Regions from separate parts of the Paenibacillus sp. KN14-4R genome, predicted to be linked through region 1. Evidence: a T-box and tRNA genes for the amino acid it is inferred to sense, from the RefSeq annotation. Region 1 holds a T-box; the other holds one or more tRNA genes.

What was found. The T-box of region 1 lies ahead of lysS (lysine--tRNA ligase). A T-box ahead of a tRNA ligase gene usually reads a tRNA of that ligase, here a tRNA-Lys.
Region 2: it has a tRNA-Lys gene. The T-box ahead of lysS (lysine--tRNA ligase) is inferred to sense a tRNA for this amino acid. The anticodon was not compared.

Annotation. Positions count from the first base shown of each region.
Region 1 covers NZ_CP197466.1:1,966,717-1,978,061, reverse strand. Annotated here, with positions in the region: gene ACSBOP_RS09355 (IS110 family transposase) at 1-268, shown strand, start outside; gene ACSBOP_RS09350 (cell wall hydrolase) at 1,089-1,532, opposite strand; gene ACSBOP_RS09345 (serine hydrolase domain-containing protein) at 1,733-2,878, opposite strand; gene ACSBOP_RS09340 (hypothetical protein) at 3,208-3,669, opposite strand; gene ACSBOP_RS09335 (CGNR zinc finger domain-containing protein) at 3,789-4,394, shown strand; gene lysS (lysine--tRNA ligase) at 4,654-6,114, opposite strand; T-box leader at 6,204-6,471, opposite strand; gene ACSBOP_RS09325 (hypothetical protein) at 6,570-6,992, opposite strand; gene ACSBOP_RS09320 (hypothetical protein) at 7,205-7,645, opposite strand; gene istB (IS21-like element helper ATPase IstB) at 7,678-8,433, opposite strand; partial or broken gene istA (IS21 family transposase) at 8,430-9,711, opposite strand; gene ACSBOP_RS09305 (hypothetical protein) at 10,102-10,644, shown strand; gene ACSBOP_RS09300 (DUF2004 domain-containing protein) at 10,695-11,228, opposite strand; gene ACSBOP_RS09295 (hypothetical protein) at 11,246-11,345, opposite strand, start outside.
Region 2 covers NZ_CP197466.1:3,843,012-3,854,356, forward strand. Annotated here, with positions in the region: gene ACSBOP_RS18920 (acyltransferase) at 1-220, opposite strand, end outside; gene ppaX (pyrophosphatase PpaX) at 224-874, opposite strand; gene lgt (prolipoprotein diacylglyceryl transferase) at 907-1,839, opposite strand; gene hprK (HPr(Ser) kinase/phosphatase) at 1,879-2,820, opposite strand; gene ACSBOP_RS18940 (ABC transporter ATP-binding protein) at 2,973-4,097, opposite strand; gene ACSBOP_RS18945 (PucR family transcriptional regulator) at 4,190-5,284, opposite strand; gene ACSBOP_RS18950 (MraY family glycosyltransferase) at 5,375-6,322, opposite strand; gene ACSBOP_RS18955 (hypothetical protein) at 6,472-6,870, shown strand; gene ACSBOP_RS18960 (gluconate 2-dehydrogenase subunit 3 family protein) at 6,875-7,477, shown strand; gene ACSBOP_RS18965 (GMC family oxidoreductase) at 7,474-9,048, shown strand; gene ACSBOP_RS18970 (MTH1187 family thiamine-binding protein) at 9,259-9,588, shown strand; tRNA gene ACSBOP_RS18975 (tRNA-Lys) at 9,675-9,747, opposite strand; tRNA gene ACSBOP_RS18980 (tRNA-Tyr) at 9,763-9,847, opposite strand; tRNA gene ACSBOP_RS18985 (tRNA-Phe) at 9,893-9,968, opposite strand; tRNA gene ACSBOP_RS18990 (tRNA-Asp) at 10,005-10,081, opposite strand; tRNA gene ACSBOP_RS18995 (tRNA-Thr) at 10,099-10,174, opposite strand; tRNA gene ACSBOP_RS19000 (tRNA-Val) at 10,226-10,301, opposite strand; tRNA gene ACSBOP_RS19005 (tRNA-Met) at 10,312-10,389, opposite strand; tRNA gene ACSBOP_RS19010 (tRNA-Ser) at 10,421-10,512, opposite strand; rRNA gene ACSBOP_RS19015 (23S ribosomal RNA) at 10,600-11,345, opposite strand, start outside.

The DNA.
Region 1 (11,345 bases):
GGCGAGTTCTGGAAAGTGGCGTGGTAAAATGTCGCTTAGCAAACGTGGCCTCCCTCGTCTACGGAGGTTTCTCTATCTCATGACAATGTGTATGGTCATGACAAATTCAGATGTCAGAGCTTTGCACCATTTCAACGTCGAAGTAAAGAAGTTAAAAAAAATGAAATCTATTATGAAATTATGCGGTAAAGTTGCACGAATGCTAGTGGGCTTAGCTAAGAGTTGCGAGGGCTATGACTCATCCAAAGTTTTCCCGCAAGCAGCCTAAATCCATTCTTTCCTCACTAGCTCATGCATTCGCAGGATAACAAGAAGCACGGAGTATCGGGAGAAATTAAGCAAAAGGGCTCGGACCCGTTCCGTTAGAAAGACCGACCTCCACCCCTTAGTTAGATGTGACGAAGGAATGAAAGGGCTTAGACCCGTTGAGACATGGGAGTGAGAATCGCTAAGGCGAAGTGGAGACGTGCGCATATGGAACAATATGGGTGATGGATACCTCACCTTTGTTCTCGCATGCCCTTGCTACGATCCCCAAGTCACCGGCTCCTACAAGTCTTCTTCCCTCACATTTACCGTAGGGTGAAATCCTGCGAATTCATGAGTCTGAGTGAGGAAATTAAATCATTTCGAGGGAGCTTAACGCCACTGCTTAGTCTGCATCGTTTTTTCAAGGTATTGTTTCCCTGCCCCCTGAAGTTATTACCATGAGTTCAGTTTTGACTCAAGCGAAAATACGAAATTAACTCTAATTGAAAACCGTCCTCATTTACGTAAAACAATATATGTTCTTCTCACGCGACAGCGACACACACAAATGTGCCTACATTAATGACACAAACCACAAACTTAAAACAAAAAAAGCCGCAACTACGCGACTTTTAAGCATGTATGTTCTTGTCATCCGACATCGGACGGCCTGTCACGTGGATATAGTTTCCGAATAATGAGCGTGACAACAACTTTATTGCACTAAACCCAAAGAAACCACGATTTACGCGGCACTTAATGAGATAAAGTTCTTGTCAACCGACACATGGCTGTGACAAGTCAGGTTAAAAGATCCTGAGCTCTTTCCGTTTATAAAATTAAAAAGTATTATATACATTTTCACATTCTTTCGCGGTCGGTTCATAAAAACAGTGCTTCTTCCATCGTCCTGCGAGCGGCTGATCATACCAAGTTGGCGGACATGGTCCGGGATTTTCGAACGTTCCTGGACGGAAATACCATAGGGAGAATTTGGCTGGCCAATTCCGCTCCCCATTCACAGCCCGTTGCGCCAGACGGCGTTCCCTCTCTCTTGCGTTTTGATAGTACAAACCATGTTGCAACGCTTCGAACGCATGCGCCTGGTTGATCATTTGGGGAATTGTCCGGATTCCTTTAAAATCGGAGCAATTCGCTCTTATTCGGTTAATGCCAACATTTCCAACAAGGATCATGCCCATTTCGCCTTCGGTCTCAGCTTCAGCTCGAAGCAACCTTGCCAACATATTAATATCCTGTTTCCTGGCTTTTACGACTGCCATTGGCTCACCTCTTTAGATTTCTAAACTCATCATATTGCAGGTGAAGCGGATGTGTTACTCTGGCAAAATAGAGAGCGATAATAAATAGCCGTTCCACCACACTCTTCTACCTGTTAGCGTGATCATTGTAATGCCTCTATGTATTGATTTATTACAGTTAATGCAGAATCCTCTTTTAATGATTGATATGTTGGCAGTTCTTATTCATCTTTTGATTTCTGTAGACTTTCTAATAAAGAAAATCCTATATTTTCATCATCATTTCTACCTAATTGATAATTGGCCAAAACTACGGAGGCAGCTTTCTTTTCTTTATCTATCCCTAAAAATGAACTAAAGCATCCTGTTCCACCGCCATGCCAAATAACATTATTGTTTTTCTTTAAAAGCATCCATCCAAGACCCATATCATACTTCTTTGTTCCATTTCCATGTTTTTTATGACAAAGAGACAAATATGGTTTATCTTCATAAATATTTATTTTGGCATATTTAAGTAAATCTTCAGCAGTTGAACTTATTGCTCCTGCGGGTGATATAAGATTTTCTTTGTTCCATTTCCAGTTGCCGCAATTATTATTTTTCCTGTTGTATCCATGTAAATTATTGTTTGATGTACCCAAATATGTATCGCTTAGTCCAAGCTCATTATAAAGAAAGTCGTTCATGATGTCCCAATATCCCCGGCCTGATACAATCCCCAATCCATATCCAATAAGTGATGTACCAAAATTTGAATATTCACATGAATAATCTACTTCTTTCAATTTATTTCTTTCAATTAGCATTTTCATTTTGTTAAAGTCCATATGTAAAGGGTTATTCCTACTAAAACCATCACCGCCAGTAATTAAGTCTAGAATTAGCTTAAAATATTCCCGTTTATTAAATGGCAGTTTTTCTGAATATCCAGAAGAGTGAGTAGCAAGACGGAGCAATGTTGGATAATATTCGTCTTCTCTAAGTTCTACAATATATTTTTGTATTGAATCGTTTATTGACAACTTGTTTTCAAATGCATATTTTGATAGCAAGGATGAGGTAAGGGTCTTTGTAATAGAACCAATTTCATAATGATATTTTATCGATGAATCAAGTTCGCCATTTTCATTATAAATTTTTATTATAGAATTATTGCCTGTTAAATAGCCAACAGTTAACTTCAAATGTTTCTTTCCTTTACAGGTTTTTTTAATTAATCGTAATGTTTCACCACTGATTTCAAACATAATTATTACCCCCCCCTTAGAATACCATTTATTTTCAAAATGTTTCAAAGTACTGGTAATTTGTTCGTTATTTAAATTTATCACATTTTTTTGATTTAAAACCAAATTTGCCCACAAAAAGCCACTTCCCTTATTCAAGTAAACTGCCCGTTAGTTTAATCAGTAAGGTCACACTCCCAGCAATCTGTCGGGAAAGGGATAAGGTTCTTGTCACCAAACATCCTCCTGTCGGTGGACAAGAACATGAGTCAGAACATGAAGAAGGTTGCCCTCCACCTAGACAAGAAGAACTAGGTGGAGGAAAGTCTTTTTCTTAAAAAAAGAAAAATTAAAAAACGTATTTTCTAAAAGCATCAAAAAAAGCTTGTAGAAAAACAAGGTGTTTCTCTACAAGCTGAAAGCTCCAAGGAATCATTCCTTGGAGCTTTTTAATGCTTATTTCTGGCTTAGACTTTGATCGCTTTGATCATCTGTCGTATCGAACCGAGGTGGTAGGCGGAGTGAGCGATTGCTCCTAACAGACAATTCGATACCTCTTCATTTAAGGAGTCAAATAAATCAATCTTTTTAAGTAGTTTTGTGTATTCCTGTTGAAGTTCGTCATTAAATTGTGTCCATGTGATTTTATCAACGTTTGTGATTTTCCATGATGCTTCCCAGTCCTTCCTGGGTTCTTCTTTATTTAAGTAGGAATTCGCAGCCCATAAGTAATAGCGCGTATGATCCGTTTGTGCGGCGATTGTCGTACCATTGACAGGTATCGAAGCATCTTCTGCCGATAATTTTTCAAGCGTTCCGAATAAACCACTACCAGGCTTCGCTTCTGTGTACCAGCTTGCGTTTTTTTCAGGTCCATCAAATGTTTCCTTCAACAATGTTCTAACAGCTTCCAACATCGGATTGTTCATCTCAGTACCTCCTGAATTTATTTATAACCATCAAAATCACTTTAGATGGTTACACTTTAACTGAGTTGCTTCTAACTGTCAATATGTATTATGATGGTTATAGTAAAGGAGTTTTGATCATGTCGGAAACGAACCCTTATATGATGGTCGGAGAACGTTTGTGTATGGATTTCATCAATACCGTCAGTTGGCGGGAAAGTGCTGAGAAAAGGCGGGATTGGTTTACGAGTTACGCCAAATTGGTCGACTGGTGCATCCATGCTGAAGTCTTGAGCGGACAACAAGCAAAAGCTCTTCTTTTAAAAGCGGAGGAGAAACCGTCTGAAGCGGAAGATGTTCTGAAGCAGACAATCGAAATGCGGGAAGTCATGTATCGAATCTTCAAATCCATTTCAAAGGAAACATCGCCCCACCCGCCAGACCTGGAACGTTTCAATGAATTAGTAGGCCACTTCTATCAAACTTTGCAAGTGATTCATGAAAAGGATCATTTCACATTAAAGTTCAAGCATACCGAGAAAAACTTGGACATGATGCTCCCTCTGATTTTGCAATCTGCTGTAGATTTACTCGTTTCCAAAAACGACCTGGAACGAGTCAAACAATGTGAGGGAGACTCTTGTGGATGGTTATTCTTCGATACGAGCCGGAACCGGAGCCGCCGCTGGTGTTCAATGGCCGATTGCGGCAATCGTGCCAAAGCACGACGATTTTACCAAAAATAAAAGTGACCATAGTCGGTCACTTCCCCTCTATAGGTGTTGTTCAATTTTTGAAAAGACTTGATGTCGGTAAGGTTGCCTTGAAGATTCCTTTTCTTTAGTTAACTTGGCATTGGGTGACAAATAAGTTTTTAAATACTTTTTACAAACTATTGCTTACATTCTCATTTAACTAACATTCTCCGTTATTTGAATAAGGTTTAGTCCTTGAATCTATATATAATTGGCAACTCAGACTCAAATCACTACTTAAGAGTAAATTTTAAAGTTTTTTAGTCAACGGAAATAAAACACAATCTTTAATAGTATCACTATCAGTTAGCACCATTAACAGGCGTTCAATGCCAAATCCCCAACCTGAAATAGGGGGCATCCCATATTCCATCGCAGTTAGATAATCTTCATCCATCTCCATAGCTTCTAAGTCTCCATTGCTCTTAAGAAGGGCTTGAGCCTCTAACCTTTTTCTTTGTTCTAATGGGTCAACCAACTCTGAATAGGCATTAATAATTTCTGCTCCATTCACCACTAATTGGAACCGATCTGTAAGAGTAGGATTTTGATCATTGCCTCTAGCTAATGGGGATAAATCGATAGGGTGCTGGACTAAAAAAGTCGGTTTTACCAGTTGAGGTCGGCACATTTTCTTGTAAAGAAGATCAATGAAATTACCTCTACCTAAAGATTCAATATCCGATTGTTCGAAGTGGATATTTTTCCTCTTGGTTTCTTGGTATAAATCTTTAACATCAGGATAAAGGTCTATATCAATCCCAGTGTCTCTTAAGATTAAATCCCTAAAGGAGACAATGTCCCATTCTAATGAAAAATCAATCATGTGACCTTGTATTGTAATGGTAGTTGTATTAAAGGTTCGATCAAGAATATACAGGACCATATCACGCATTAATTTCATTGTATCCTCATAGTTCCAATATGCAGCATATCCTTCAACCATTGTAAATTCTTGAAGATGCTGAGGACTGATCCCTTCATTTCTAAAACACTTTGCAAATTCATATATTTTGGTAAAACCACCTACAATTAATCTTTTTAAATAGGTTTCAGGGGCAATGCGTAAGTTTAATTCAGTGTCTAACGAGTTATGATATGTCCTAAAAGGTTTAGCAATTGCACCCGAGGAAGTATGCTGTAAGACTGGTGTTTCTACTTCTAGGAAATTTTGATCCTCAAAGAATCTCCTAATGGCACTTACCATTTTAGTTCTAGCTAATAAACGTATTTGAGTTTCCTTTGTCATTATTAAATCTAAGTATCGTTGCCTATATCGAGTTTCAATGGAAGTTAATCCGTGCCATTTTTCTGGTAAAGTACGCAAAGCTTTACCAAGAAATACATAGCTATCAATTCGCAGTGTTTTCTCATTTGTCTTGGTCGTATACATATGTCCTTCAACACCGATAAAATCCCCAATGTCCATTAATTTATGAAATTGATTAAAAGATATCTCACCAACCTCTTCCTTACTCAAAAGAAGTTGTAAACTTCCTTCTATGTTCGATATGGTAATAAAAATAAATTTACTGAAGTTCCTAATACCCATTATTCTTCCAGCAACTCGCACACCGGATGTTCCATCTTTAAACAAGGCTGCCTCATAAAGTTCAGAATTTGTAGTAAATTTCTCAGGATATACCGGGATTCCCTGGGATCTTAAACTGTCTAATTTCTCTAATCTAAGGATAATTTGATCGTTACTCATTCATATCACTCCAATTTTTTTGTTATCGGGACTTAAAAGCACGTATACAACTAAACAACAAAAAAACTCCCACCCCCAAGATTATTCATCTTGAGGACGAGAGTTGTTAGCTTCGTGGTACCACCTCAGTTTTATTGATATGTTACCATATCAACCTCTTCGGGTACGGCAATATTTTATTGATTATACCCTATCTCATTAACGGGAGACCCCGTCGCAGCATCACTAAGAATTACATCTCAGATCCGTGCGAAGCTCCGAGCCTTTTTTCATTAAGATCATTATTACTCCTTCACACCAAACAGGAGCTCTCTGCAAATAATTAATCAAAATTACTTTTCTCATCATAGCCGCATATTCTCTTTTTGAAAATTAAAAATATGTTAGCAAAATTGTATCATTTAGTCAAATTTTTGTTATAATCCGTGTTTGTCTTAATTTAACTATTCTGCTCGTTAGTTGAATAGCGTTTGAATAATCGTTAATAAAATTGCACTATCTTTCTTTGCAAGTTTTCCGTATTTAGACTGTCCTTCAATAATTACTTCCAAAATGTCTTTCTTTGGGGAAATCCAAATAGCATAAGTCACTGGCTCGTATGGAACTGTAAGGTCTGTATTAATAGTATTAATTTTATAGTCGGGCTGACGAGACATAGATACTTTAGAATTCTCCCATTGCACATTTAGTAAGACATCCATTACTGTTTTTACCGTTTCATTATCTTCAACTTTCTTATAAACATTGTAGTTCTGTCCTTCTGGTTTGCTGATATGAAGATTTAAGTTCTGTTTATTTAGGTCAGGCATTGGCGGACTGTTGCTGCATCCCATCAGAAGTAGTGATAATAAGACTAACAAAACAAACAGTTTTCCCAAATTACTCACTGCTCCTTTTTCATGATTATGGTAATTAACGTGTTTACTACTGTAATAGTTGCTAAACTATCCTCCCTCTATGGAGAATCACTTAGCTCTTAATTGCTCACTTTTTCTTAGATTTTGATCAAATTTGCTTCTTAGTAGGTAACATTAGCGTAACGAGGGGCAACCCGACTGGTAGACCACATGATACTGAACGATCTTTCCCGTTAATTGAATGAAAAAGGTTGCAGTTGGGGTAGCCCCCCTCTCAAAGGGACGTAATAGATGTAATCCTTTCTGCTGTAACCCCCCTCATATTCGTAGTCTTGTTCTATGTAAAATTCACGATCACCATCAAAAACTTCCCATGTCACCAACTTAATTTTCCTTGCGGGATTATGAGCAGCTTTACAGACATCAATTAATGAAGAATACAAAGCCTTTCTTATTTCAGAAATACTCTCAGCAACGTTTTCATTTATTTGCATCACAATTTCCATTACATCGTGATCATCAGCAATACCCGATCGCAAATACCCTATAGCAATTAAATTTCCATCATCATTGAATAAGCAATTCATCTTTTGATACTCATAATCTTTATTGTATTTAAAAAGTGACCATGCTTTATGGCTTAACTTCATAACTGTAAATGTCAACATAAACATGTACACTTCTGCTTGTTTAAGGATGTACAAAATCACTTGTCATCTTGAGTAAAATGATCCTTCAATCGGTAAGATTCGCCTACAATGGTAACGACAGTTGCGTGATGCAGAATTCGATCCAAGATCGCATTGGCTAGCTTCGGTTCACGAAACACTTCGTCCCACGCTCTGAAGTTAACATTGGTTGTGAATATTGTACTGCGCTTCTCATAACGCATATCAATGAGTTGGAAAAACAGCTTGGCGTCTTCGGGTTCAATTGGAAGATAGCCAATCTCATCAATAATGAGCAGCTTGTACTTCGTGTAGTGCTTTAATCTTGCTTCCAGACGGTTTTCTAGCATGGTACGTTTTAAGTTCTGAATCAGATCATGACACTTAATGAAGTACGTGCTTGTTCGTTTCTTTGCAGCAGCAATGCCGATTGACGTAGCTAAATGGGTTTTCCCTACACCACTGGGACCTAAGAATACAATGTTTTCATTGCCTTCAATGAAGCGTAAGCTAGCAAAGTCCAGCATTTGCTCTCGGTTCACGGAGGGCTGAAAGCTAAAGTCAAAGGTTGAGAGTTCCTTCTGATGTGGAAAAGCACCGACTTTCACCATCGCATGAATCATGTTCTGCTCACGTACATCAATCTCATAGCCTGTGAGCTTCACAAGTGTATCCATGAACGACAGTTGGTTATGAATACTAAAATCGACCACTTCATTTAAATGGCCCACCATTTGCTTCAGATTTAGATACTCAAGGTTTCGTACGGCTTGCTGGTAGGAGGTTACATTCATTCAAATGCACCTCCAATCGCACGTAGATTCTTCTTAGCCAAGTCATTAATGTCTGGATAGCTTGGCATAGACAATCTTAAATTTTCCCTGTAATGCTCTTCTGTGTAATTTAATTTCGTTTCACCAATAGGATGGCGTACTAGGAGTTTCGTGTTATAATATGCATACAAATGGTTGTCATAGACTTGTATTCCCACCATTTTTCCTTGATACTCAGCGGGAACTGAGTATTGTCTGGATTGGTAGGAGATCATGTTCGATGCATTGATCTTTACAAGCTTATGATGTATCGATAGGAACTTCTTACACGCTCCGCTGGTAACGGGTGTAAGGAGTTCTTTTCCTTTTCTAGGGCTAGAACTGGTACTTTTCCCGTTCCTTGATGGAACGACTGGTTCACATGATCACATAGCTTCTGAATGTAAACTTGAAGCTCTGGTAACCTTAATTTACCTTGGTATGCATGAATCTCATCTAGAATTTTCATCTGGGATTCCACCTTCCCTTTGGTACGAGGACGCCCTGCGATACAGGGCCTAACTTGAAATCCAAAGTCGGCTGCGTAACCAGCAAACTTAGCATTCACTCTACCGGCGGTATGCTCGCCTCTCGCTCGGTCCATGACGGTCTTCATGTTGTCAGTTAGGATCTCATGAGGAACACCACCAATAGCCTCAAATGCTTCTGTTAAGAAGGATAGTAGCACGCTTTGCGATTTGGATACGCTCATGTGGTACACCCTAAATCGTGAATACGAGAGCAGCAGCACGGCTACATTGACTTCAACCTTCTCGCCGTCTTTCGTTTCGAAGGGAATACTTTCTTTCCAGTCTAACTGGGCCTGTGCACCTGGTTCTGTTTCAAAGCGAATGGTTCCTTGTGGTGACGGTATACGTTGTCCGTGCTTAAAGTAAGTTTCAAACTCTGGCTTACGAGCGATGTAAGCCCGAAAAGCAGACGCTGAACATTGCAGTCCATGATTGTAAGTTAAGTATTGCCACAGCACTCGCTTGTAGTAGAACACTTGCTTACTGTCTGTGGATAGAAGTGCAGCAATGATTTCATAATACTCATCAATCTTTGAGCCTTTATCTCTTGATCTTCTTCGTGTAACCCATCTAAGTATTTCTGAATGGTTCGACGATCTACACCAAGCTCTCTAGCTAACTGACTCTTATTTATTTTCATATTGAGATTCTCCATTAATGATTTTAATTTAGTTAAGTCTAGTAAACTACGAATCTCCATATTGGATTGAACATTCAACGTGATGTACATACTCATCTCTCCCTTGAGACAAGTATCATTCAGCTCGTCAAATCTGTACATTATTATTCAAGCATTTATGTACATAATTACATTAGCATTTGTATTCGGCTCGTGTTTGAAAAATTTTATACTTATATTTGCCAACACTTAAAATCATTGCTATGCTTCCATTATTATGCGCAACTAGCCCAAATGGGTTTATTTTTTCATTAACTTCTGACAAACGGGGGTTAGTCCCAATCCTCATCCCCTTTGCAACGTTCACTATATAGATGGTTTCATTTCCTGCTACTCTACGTTTAATCAAATAATGGTTTCCATATATTAGAATAATCCATATGATCTTATGAAGTTCAAATCAATTGCAATTATATGAGAAATGAAGCGAGGGGTAAACTTATGAGTGAAGAGTGGATACATGCTATGCATGGTGTGCCTTGGACGCCTAAAAAAATGAAATCAGCTGTTGAAAAACTAAGGCGACGTGCTACGATCAGTTTTGCTTTTGATTCAGATAAATTGGCGGATTTAGTAAAATTAGATGAAATGGTCCTATCCCATCGCCCCGATCTTATTTTGCACATATGGAGTTACAGAAAAAAAGGGGATTATTCAGATGAAATGCTAGACATTCTAGCTGGATTGAAAAACATGAAATCGCTGATAGAGATAGATGTCTTAAAAACGGCATCAAAGCTGGAAATTTTAGAGTTGAATGAGATAAATACGAAGATCAAGGCGGAAGCGTTTGATTTTTTATTAGACATGTCTAAGCTGAAACAGTTGGATTTTCAATATATTGATTTTAACAAGAAACGCATAGAAATCATGCAAAAAAAATGGATTGATTCAGGTAAACAGGACGTTATAATTGATTGTATTCCTAGGGAAAAAAGACAAAAAAAGATGAATTCGATTCATCTTACTCGTATATTGATGTAGTTTGTGTTATATTTCCCCAACAAACTACCAATCATTGATTGCATTGATGGCTAACTTTCATGACTAATAGTCAGTATGTTATCGTTCGCATCCAAATAGACAACAATCAACTGATCCGTATACCCGGGGTCAAAAGTAAAATCCATGATGAAAATCTGCTCTTTTTCAAAGTTACTTCCCAACCAACCTTCGCCCAAGCTGCTTCCCAAGCTTTTAAGCATAAGTAGGTCAACCATTTCCAGTTCACTTAATGTTTCAGGTTGCTCCATCCCGAACATTACTTTTAAGCATTCATCATCCATTTCTAAAAGATGACAAGTAAAGAAATCATGAAGCAACTCATAACTAGGGTCTTTTGTGTTTTGAATAATATCTCTTAGATGCGCCCGAGCCTTGTTTACCAACTCATCCATTTGATCAAGTGCCTGGGAAACACGAGTGATTGCGCTCTCATTTTGTGTAAGTTTTTCCGACACATTAAAATAAAACGGGATCTTGTTATCAGGCATTAGGTTATCTATCCAAATAGGTTCGCCAGGTGTGTAATCTATATTAGGAAATTTCGTGCTTGGTATTTGTTTCATCAATTAGTTGGCTCCTTTTAGGGTTTTATGAAAGTCATTTTAATTTGGGTGAGGTTTTCTAAGTTGATTTCAATTTGTAATTGGGTATGCTCATTAATAGCGATTAGGATTTTATCT
Region 2 (11,345 bases), 1.9 Mb from region 1:
AAAACACATCTACCATCACCATCAGGCCGAAGGCCGTATTCTTACCGACCTTCATACCTAACATGCGACGATATATCCAATTTTTAAAAAGCAGGAATGGCGAATAGCGAGCTAATTGGATCCAGATGAAATTTTTCATCCCTTTCCATCTGCTAACCGTATGGTAAATTTGCCACAATGCATTTGGACCCTCTACTGGATATCGATCTACATTTCTCAATTCTTAAGCCTCCGTAACTCCCGCTATTGGCAAAAGCTCTCGCATATCATCGATGATGTAGGTTGGGTGATATTTTTTTAAGTATTCCGTTCCCTTAAGAGACCAATTTACAGCCACTGTCTTTAATCCAGCACGCTGCCCAGACTCTATATCATAATGCGAGTCTCCCACCATGACAGCTTCTGTCTCACCTTCAAGACCTAAATTACGAAGTGCCAATAAAATACCTTCTGGATGCGGCTTGGCTTGCTCAACATCATCCACCGTAATCACTGTATCGACATACTTATCAAGTCCACAAAGTTTGAGGCCCATTTCCGTTGTCATTCGAACTTTACTCGTCACAATCCCGATTAACACACCGGCTTCTTTTAAAGCAGCAAGAGTCTCTTCCACATGTGGAAAGGCCGTTACGAAATCATCATGATTCACTATATTAAATGTTCGATAGGAAGATACGATCTCTTCGACTTCATCTTGTTCCGTAAAATAGCGCATTTGCTCATAAAGAGGTCGACCCATATGAGGAATAAGCAATTCTCGTGTATAGGGTATGGGTGTTTTGCCTTCTAGTGCATGAAGAAAAGAGCGAATAATAAGTTCATTGGTATCTAAAATGGTTCCATCTAAATCAAACAGCATTGCTTTTATCATGATCTGCCTCATTTCTGTATGATGTACATTCTCTATGAGTTAGACTGATCCACAGTATCTACTTTTGGTGCTTTACTCGAAACGATAGGGTCTAAATAACGCTCACTTGCATAGCCTTTCTTTCTTCTCACGATAATTAATACAATCGCTACAATACAGATCAGAATCGCTACAAGCTGCGAAATACGAATGTTACCGCCATATGTCATCGCTCCAGCTTCGAATACAAGCTGCATCGGTGACCACATTGCATCCATGATTGATGCTAACCATGTAGGCCCTGTAAAGGATAGAGAGTCCGTGCGTAAGCCTTCAATAAAGAATCGACCGATTGAGTACCAGATGAAGTAACTCATGAACAATTCACCGGCACGAAGGAAAGGTCGTCTGCGCAGCCAGAAAAGAATAAGAATCCCGATCACATTCCACACCGATTCATATAAGAATGTCGGATGATGGAAGGCTCCATCGATATACATGTTATTCACAATCCAATCTGGTAAATGCAAGGTATGACGAAGGAAAGATTCCTCAACGGGTCCTCCATAAGCCTCCTGATTGACGAAGTTCCCCCAACGACCTATCAACTGTCCTGCAATCAGTCCTGGTGCACATATATCGACAATTCGCCAGAAACTGTATCCTTTTGCTCGAAAATAAAAATAACCTGCGATAAGCGCACCAATCAGGGCACCGTAGATTGCAATTCCGCCCTCCCAAACTGCAAATATACTTAATAGGTTATCTTTATAGTTGTCCCATTGAAAAGCCACATAATAAATCCGAGCGGCAATAATAGCCGAAGGTGCCGCAATAAGCAGCATATCCATGAAAAAGTCAGGATTGATTTTAAAACGTTTACCTTCTTGTATGGCTAATAATAATCCGATTAAAGCAGCCGCACCTAGAATCACTCCATACCAGTGAATGGATATCGGCCCTATTGATAATGCAATCGGGTTCATTCAATCCTTGCCTCCTAATTAACTTTTCAGATCCAAATCTTAATCCACGTCTTCCATATCTTCTGAGATCGTTTCCGTCAATTTGTTCGTAAATTGCAGAGCCGCATTGTAACCCATTCGTTTCAAACGATAGTTCATCGCCGCAACTTCAACAATGACTGCAAGATTTCGACCTGGTCGAACAGGGATCGTCACGAGTGGAACATCCGTATCAATAATCTTCGTTGTTTCTTCATCTATTCCTAATCGGTCATACTGCTTGTCCTGCTGCCAGTTCTCTAGTCTCACCACAAGTGCAATTTTCTTTGCTGTACGAACCGCACCTGCGCCAAACAATGTCATCACATTGATAATACCAACTCCACGAATTTCAAGGAGATGGCGAATTAACTCTGGTGCAGTCCCCGTTAATACTTTATCTGCGGTCTGGCGAATTTCGACCGCATCATCTGCAATTAGACGATGTCCTCTTTTGACTAACTCTAGTGCTGTTTCACTCTTACCAATCCCACTAGACCCCGTAATCAGCATACCAATACCGTATACATCTACGAGTACCGCGTGGATTGTCGTACTTGGTGCCAGTTTATTTTCGAGGAGACCTGTGATTCTAGAAGCAAGAATAGTCGTCTGCATGTTGCTTCGCAATACCGGTAACTTGTTCTTCTCCGCTTCCAATAACAATTCCTCTGCTACTTCTAACCCACGTGTAATAATAATGCACGGTGTATCCGGAGATTCACATAACATACGTGATCGTTCTCTACGCTCTTCTTCTGTGAGCGTTGCAAAAAACGTTACTTCTGTCTTTCCTAAAATTTGCACACGCTCATTCGGATGATAGTTAAAATACCCTGCAATTTCCAAACCAGGTCTATATAAATCTGCAACCGTAATTAGGCGATTCACACCTTCTTTACCGCATACGATTTCTAAATGAAGCTGACTGATCAAATCCGATACTTTTACTTTTTTAGACATCTGATATCGTTCCTTTCATGGTCCAATACTTCCATCCTAATAGAATTAAGAATCGAAATCAACATACAAAGCCGCGAGGATCACCAAATCATAGAATATACAAAAGAACCTAGGGGCATATTTGCCACTAGGTTCTCATTACCTAAAAGAGATTAGGCATTGTATAAAATTGAGCTTGTCGTTTCTTTATCGAAGAAATGCGCTTTGTTCATATCAAGAGCAAGCTTCGCGTTTGTTCCTTCTTTAAGCGTAGAACGACCGTCTACACGAGCAATGATCGTGCCGTTACCTAGACCATTTAGGTATAAGTACATTTCGTGACCAAGGTTCTCAGAAACCTCGATTACTGCGTTTACAATTGTATTCGGGGAAGCTTCCATAAATACTGGCTCATCATGGAAATCTTCTGGACGAAGACCAAGAACAACTTCTTTATTTGCATAGCCTTTATCACGAAGAATTTGCGCTTTACCTGCTGGAATTTCTACGTTCACATTGCCAGAGGAGAAGTAAAGAGCGCCGCCTTTATCAACTAGAGAACCTGTAATAAAGTTCATGGAAGGCGATCCGATAAAACCAGCTACGAACATGTTCGAAGGTGTGTTGTAAATAACTTCTGGGGAAGCCGCTTGTTGGATAATACCTTTATCCATAACAACGATTCTGTCACCCATTGTCATCGCTTCGATTTGGTCATGCGTTACGTAGATGATTGTTGTTTGAAGACGCTTGTGCAACTTCGCGATCTCAGCACGCATGTGAACACGCAGCTTAGCATCAAGGTTGGAAAGAGGCTCATCCATCAAGAATACTTGCGGCTCACGAACGATAGCACGTCCTAAAGCAACACGTTGACGTTGACCACCGGAAAGTGCTTTCGGCTTACGATCAAGCAAATGTTCAATATCTAGAATTTTAGCTGCATCACGAACACGTTTGTCGATGTCAGCTTTTTTGAATTTACGTAATTTCAAACCGAACGCCATATTTTCATAAACGTTCATATGTGGGTACAAGGCATAGGATTGGAATACCATCGCAATATCGCGGTCTTTTGGTGCCACGTCATTTACAAGACGATCGCCAATGTATAATTCACCTTCAGAAATTTCCTCAAGTCCTGCAATCATACGAAGAGTTGTTGATTTACCGCAACCTGATGCTCCTACAAGAACAACGAATTCCTTGTCTTGAATATCTAAGTGAAAGTCTTTAACTGTTGCTTCATCATTTCCGGAATATTTCTTTACGATATGGTTTAAACGTACGCCTGCCATTATGCTCTTCCCCCTCAAATTTCTAGTAAATTAAGTACAATTTCATCTTAGCGTAAACGTATTCATATGACTATGCACAAAGCCTACAAAATTTAGCGCCTCCTTTTGTTCACTTTGTACAAAGCCATGCACATTTTCACCAAAACAGCGTCACTGAAGGTTCGAACATCCAGCCCAACCTCCTGTTTAAACTTATCCAGCCGATAAAGAAGCGTATTTCGATGAATGTATAACTTCTTAGCAGTCTCGCTTACATTACAATCCATGACAAAAAACTGCTCCAATGTCGACAATGTTTCACTATCTAATACACTTTCATTCCCTTTCAAAACATCATGCAGAAAGGTTGATTTCTGCTCGTCTGAAAGCTGGAACATCATCGCTTCAAAATGCAGCTGCCATGACATATGCACACGATTCATTCCATGAAAGGTACGTCCAACCGTTATCGTCTCACGCAATTTATGAATGGAAGCAATTAGTTCCACATCAGGGATACATGGGTATGCGATCGCAATACTACATTCAAGCCCCCACTCTGCTTCCAACATTTCATGCAACCCCGACCCGATATCCGAAAGTTCTTCCTCAATTGTTCCTGACCCTTCCGTTAGTTCATTGCCTTTGCTTGCAAGAAGCTCTTCGGATGCAAGAATAAGCCATTCCTTTTCCAGTAATGGCAATAATATAATTTCCCCGCTAAAGAATGAATCTAACAACTTTTGAAAAGAATGATGTGTCACTTCTTGTGACGTGTTATCCATACTTAACAGCAATGGAATACGATTTTCTTGTAATTGAAGGGGGATGATCAAAGAATTCGGCATCTCAGCTTGATGCGATCCCTTTTTCAATTGATCCAACACCCATATTTGCAGTTCATTTATAACTTGCTCTTCTGTCTTGACCCTGCTTGCCTGCTCAATGGCAGAAGAATTGTTAATACGCCGTATCATGAGTTCAATTAATGCTCGTTCAGTATGCGATAAGGTTGTCCCTCGTACAGTTAGCACTAAAATTTCATCCCCATGATGTTCCAGAAAAAACAACTCATTTTCGGCTGTATCGATATTATCATTATTTTTTTGGTCGCCATACATTTCCCAGTTAAACTTTGTTAATAACTCAAGCCCAACTGACCGTTCCAAAATCGTCTCCAATTGTTCCCTTATCTGTTCCCAGTTCATAGGGCCACTCCTTGCTTGTGATCGACTTTTTCATATTTTATCACGTTAACCAAGGGATGGACAGTGAATGCCGTTATTGCATCTGGGAACTTATCTCTTGAGGAGTACGATGATGATGGATAGCAGAGCAAATACGATTCCAATCAAATATAAAAAAGATACCGTTTGCCGCTGATTTAATCCCCACTTCATTAAGCTGTGATGTGTATGAAGTTTGTCAGCTTTATGCAATCCTTGTCCTTTAAGAAGACGCCGCATAAACACAATCACCGTATCTAGAATCGGGACGCCTAAAGCCAATACGGGTACAAATATGGACAAGATAGTTGCACTTTTATAGGCCCCATCTATTCCGATTACGGCAATGGAATAACCTAAAAAAACTGCACCTGCATCCCCCATGAATATTTTGGCCGGATAGAAATTGTACGTTAAAAAAGCAAGGCAAGATCCCACTAATACCCCTGCTAACATCGCTAATAGCGGCTCATTCATTAAGGCTGCAATAATAAATAAGGTAAAAGATGAGATCGTCACAATACCTGAAGCAAGGCCGTCAACCCCATCAATAAAATTAATCATATTCGTAATTGCGAATACCCATATCACCGTAGTTAACCATGCTAACCACTGTGGGAAAATAATCATTTCGTCTAACTTCCAATTGGACATGCCTGTGATTTCAATTCCATACCAGATTGGTACCGTCGATACGACACCATAGATGATAAGGCGTGGCCATACAGGAAAATCCTTACCTTTTGTCTTAAACCAATCATCTAAGAGGCCTGTCAGCATTAAGATCGTGCCACCCAGCATGATCGCCTGAGCGGCTGGGTATGATCGAATAAAAATAAGGATGGAAGCCATACAGCCTAAATAGATCGCGACACCACCCATAAGTGGGATCGGATCATTATGAATCTTACGCTTTGAAGGGCGATCCACGAATCCGATATGCATCGCATACTTCTGAAGCAAAGGCACGATTAAGAAGACAATTGTAAATGAAACAAACAATGGGAAAATCATATGCATCGCTTCCGAACTCCTTTCTGCCGCGAAGGGAATGCAAGAAGTAGGTTTTCCTAAACAAAAAACCTCCATACAAAATGAAGAGTTGGAAATATTTAAAGCAATAATTGGAGATAAATAGAAATAGCACAATTATACATGTTAAAGGAGTGATGATATTGGTTTGGGATCATTGGCAGCTCGCACGTTGTATTGTTCTTTTTGTTGCGATTGCCTATTTGCTCATCGGCATTCAAGTAACGATGTCACATTATCGGCAGAACTTCTATCGCAGAGTCATGTGGGCACCGGTATTGTCCTCCCCGATCTATTTTATCGTCGGACTGTTTCTAGCCTTACTGGGTCCAATGTGGTTACTGCATACTTTTCACGTTTTAATGTGGATAGCTTTACTAAGTGGAATTGTAGGCTTTTATTATCATTTTCGCGGTGTAGGGCTCAGAATTGGTGGATATGCGCTACGAAACTTTCTAGTAGGTCCACCTATTATGATGCCCTTAATGTATGCCGCGATGGGTGCACTTGGCCTTCTGGCCGTATATTGGAGATGATGATATGGTAAAAAATAACGAAATACATTACCCCATGTATGATGTCATGTCACAGCAGCAGCATTGGGACGAGCATACACGTTCAATCGTCACATCTAGACTGCTAAGGGAAGATCAGTTTCATTTTCTAAATCTCATTGAGATCGAAGTACTACGTGCCTGGTGCTCGCGCTTAATGGACGATGATCGAAGTGACATCATAACGTACATTTTAGGTCATATTGATCGATCACTATTTGAAAATAAAGGAGAAGGACAACGAAAAGCACATGTTCCTCCGGCTCCTATATTAATTCGCACAGGTTTAAATGATGTAGAAGATTTATCTCTGTCTCTTCATAGCAAGCATTTCTGGGAAATATCAACTGAGATCCAGCAAAACTTGATGAATGACATTAGTGAAGGCAAAGGTCAGCAAGGAGATGAGCACATGCGTGTCCCTCCCAAAGAATTCTTCCAGAAATTATTAATATGGACTGTTGAAGCTTATTACTCCCACCCTAAAGTATGGTCTGAGATCGGTTATGGGGGACCTGCCTATCCACGCGGGTACGTTAGACTCAGCCATGGCCAGGCTGATCCTTGGGAGGCAACGCGTAAGCCATGAATTGGAGATATGAGAATGAAGAAGTTGATATCGTCATCGTTGGAGCTGGAGCTGCAGGTGGTGTACTAGCCAAAGAGCTTAGTGAAATGGGTATGAGTGTCGTTCTATTAGAAGCTGGTCCAATGCGTGATCCCCAGCATGATTTTGCAAGTGATGAACTCGCTATGCAAACTTTAGGTTGGCAAGAAACTAGAATAGTAGATGGACAACATCCGTTAACGATGGGGCATAATAACAGTGGATATGGGGTTGGCGGAGGAACACAGCATTTTACTGGTGTATTTTTACGTTTCCATGAATCGGATTTCAAAACACGTTCTATTGACGGCGTAGGTGAAAATTGGCCCATCCATTATAAAGATTTAGAGCCCTACTATGCCAAAATAGAAAAAGAGGTCGGAGTAGCAGGCCCTCGTCATTTTCCTTGGGGAAATTTCCAAGGGCCCTATCCTTTACCTGAACGTGACTTCTTAAGTCCGAATGCGGATATGTTTCGACGTGGCTGCGATAAGCTTCAGATTCAATCTGTTGTCTCCCCACTAGCCATTCTGACTGCTCCTTATGAAGGAAGACCTCCCTGCATTAATCGAGGATTCTGCAATCAAGGTTGTATGCCCAATTCCAAATTCAGTACATTAATTGTACACATTCCTAAGGCAATCAAAGCTGGCGCCGTTTTACTTACGGAATGTATGGTCAATCAGGTGCAAGTCGGAGCAGACGGTTTAGCGAAAGGTGTCGTATTTATTCATAATGGGATTGAGTATGCACAAAAAGCAAAGCTTGTTATTCTTTCTGCTTATGCGGTAGAGACACCTCGTCTATTATTGAATTCTGCAACTTCGCAATTTCCTAATGGATTAGCAAATAGCTCGGGGTGGGTAGGGAAAGCAATTATGACTCACAGTTCTCATGATGTATATGGAGAGTTTCAAGATGAGATTCGGTTATACAAGGGTACTCCCGTACTTGCTACAACACAGGATTTCTATGAGACCGATACGATTCGATCATATGCTAGAGGTTATACCCTGCATTCGCATGGAGCTCGCCCCGTATCCGCAGCAAAGGGAATTATGGAGTCTGACAGCCAGTTTCTATGGGGAAGTAAATTACGTGATGCGATGTTTAATTATAACTTTTATGGACGAATCACGATGGTTGGAGAAGTGCTCCCGGATGCGAATAACAGAGTCACAATTAGCGATGAGAAGGATAAGTTCGGAATTCCTCGTGCTAATGTCTCGTTCAGCTATGGTGAAAATGATTTACGTTTAATTGATCATGCTGTAGAAAATATGAAGTCCATCATTCGTGCAGCCGAAGGAACGGTTAAATATGTCGTACCCGACACCGCACATCTGATGGGTGGCTGCCGTATGGGAGATGACCCTAGTACATCAGTTGTGAATTCTTATGGACAAACGCATGACATTCCAAATTTGTTCATTTGTGATGCCAGCATCTTCGTCACATCCAGTGGAGGAAATCCGACGAATACCGTGATGGCTCTAGCTGCAAGATCAGCAGATTTCATTATTGAGCAAGCAAGTAAGCAGGAGCTTGGCTAGACGACAGCCTTCTCCTGTCCTGAACCAATTCTTCTGCTGTTAAATCATTCACATATAGCTTATAAACTTCATCCAGATTCACCTTGCCCCCCTTTAACTCTATCCACGATTTAGTCCCATATAAAGTTGCAGTATTATAGAAAAAAGTATGTTAGATTATAGTTCGTACTGTTTTTATAGACTGAGAATGAATGAGGAGGTATTTCTTACATGGCAATCGCAGAGGTTACTATTATCCCAATCGGTACTGGCACAACAAGCCTAAGCTCATATGTTGCTGATATGCAAAGGACTCTGTCTGAACAAACAGGAATCACTTACCAGCTTACACCGATGAGTACAATCATTGAGGGCCCGTTAGAGCGTTTATTAGAGGTAATCGGAGTTCTTCATGAAGGGTGCTTCGTCAGTGGCGCTGCGCGTGTCTCTACCTCAGTAAAAATCGATGATCGTAGAGATAAGGCGGCATCTTGTGAACAAAAAATGCAGTCCGTCAACCAGAAGATGCAATTAAAGACCGATCCCATTTCCAACATTTAAACCATCAGTAACAGCGTAAATCTATCGCACAGCACTTGTCTTTTTAAAAACAAAAAAAGACCTCAATTGAGGTCTTTTTATCTGTATGAGCCATGAAGGACTCGAACCTTCGACACCCTGATTAAAAGTCAGGTGCTCTACCAACTGAGCTAATGGCTCTAATGGTAATAGAAATGGTGGAGGCTGATGGATTCGAACCACCGAACTCGAAGAGAGCAGATTTACAGTCTGCCGTGTTTAGCCACTTCACTAAGCCTCCATATAATCAGTATCCCGAATTTATTCATCCGTTATACAAAAAAAATGGTGGCTCGGGACGGAATCGAACCGCCGACACGAGGATTTTCAGTCCTCTGCTCTACCGACTGAGCTACCGAGCCATAATATTCAATTAAGCTTGTCCATAAGTAAATAAATGGCGGAGCTGACGAGATTCGAACTCGCGGTCTCCTGCGTGACAGGCAGGCATGTTAGGCCTCTACACCACAGCTCCAAATGCAATTTATTTAATGGTGCCGTCGAGAGGACTTGAACCCCCAACCTACTGATTACAAGTCAGTTGCTCTACCAGTTGAGCTACAACGGCATATTGTTTTCTTCTAGTTAAGCAAGCGCTTCACTTTTAGAAATAAAAAAATGGTGGAGGCTAACGGGATCGAACCGCTGACCCTCTGCTTGTAAGGCAGATGCTCTCCCAGCTGAGCTAAGCCTCCGAAATGATATTGGTAGCGGCGAAGGGACTCGAACCCCCGACCTCACGGGTATGAACCGTACGCTCTAAACCAGCTGAGCTACACCGCCACGTTGATTAAGTTTTAGAGAAGAATAGAACTGGCGGAGAGAGAGGGATTCGAACCCTCGCACCGCTTACGCAGTCTAACCCCTTAGCAGAGGGTCCCCTTATAGCCACTTGGGTATCTCTCCAATTAATGCTGCTAAGTACAATGCTTATTCATTATACAGGGTTTATTCCCTGAAAACTAGTAGCTAAACGAAGGTAAATCATGGTATTTAGATAAGCCCTCGACCGATTAGTATTGGTCAGCTCCACACATTGCTGCGCTTCCACCTCCAACCTATCAACCTCGTCGTCTACAAGGGGTCTTACTAATTGGGAAATCTCATCTTGAGGGGGGCTTCGCGCTTAGATGCTTTCAGCGCTTATCCCCTCCGTACATAGCTACCCAGCGGTGCTCCTGGCGGAACAACTGGTACACCAGCGGTACGTCCATCCCGGTCCTCTCGTACTAAGGACAGCTCCTCTCAAATTTCCTACGCCCACGACAGATAGGGACCGAACTGTCTCACGACGTTCTGAACCCAGCTCGCGTACCGCTTTAATGGGCGAACAGCCCAACCCTTGGGACCTACTTCAGCCCCAGGATGCGATGAGCCGACATCGAGGTGCCAAACCTCCCCGTCGATGTGGACTCTTGGGGGAGATAAGCCTGTTATCCCCAGGGTAGCTTTTATCCGTTGAGCGATGGCCCTTCCATGCGGTACCACCGGATCACTAAGCCCGACTTTCGTCCCTGCTCGACTTGTAGGTCTCGCAGTCAAGCTCCCTTATGCCTTTGCACTCTTCGAATGATTTCCAACCATTCTGAGGGAACCTTGGGACGCCTCCGTTACTCTTTAGGAGGCGACCGCCCCAGTCAAACTGCCCACCTGACACGGTCCCTCTACCGGTTATACGGTAGTAGGTTAGAACTCCGATACGATCAGGGTGGTATCCCAACGTTGCCTCCACCTAAGCT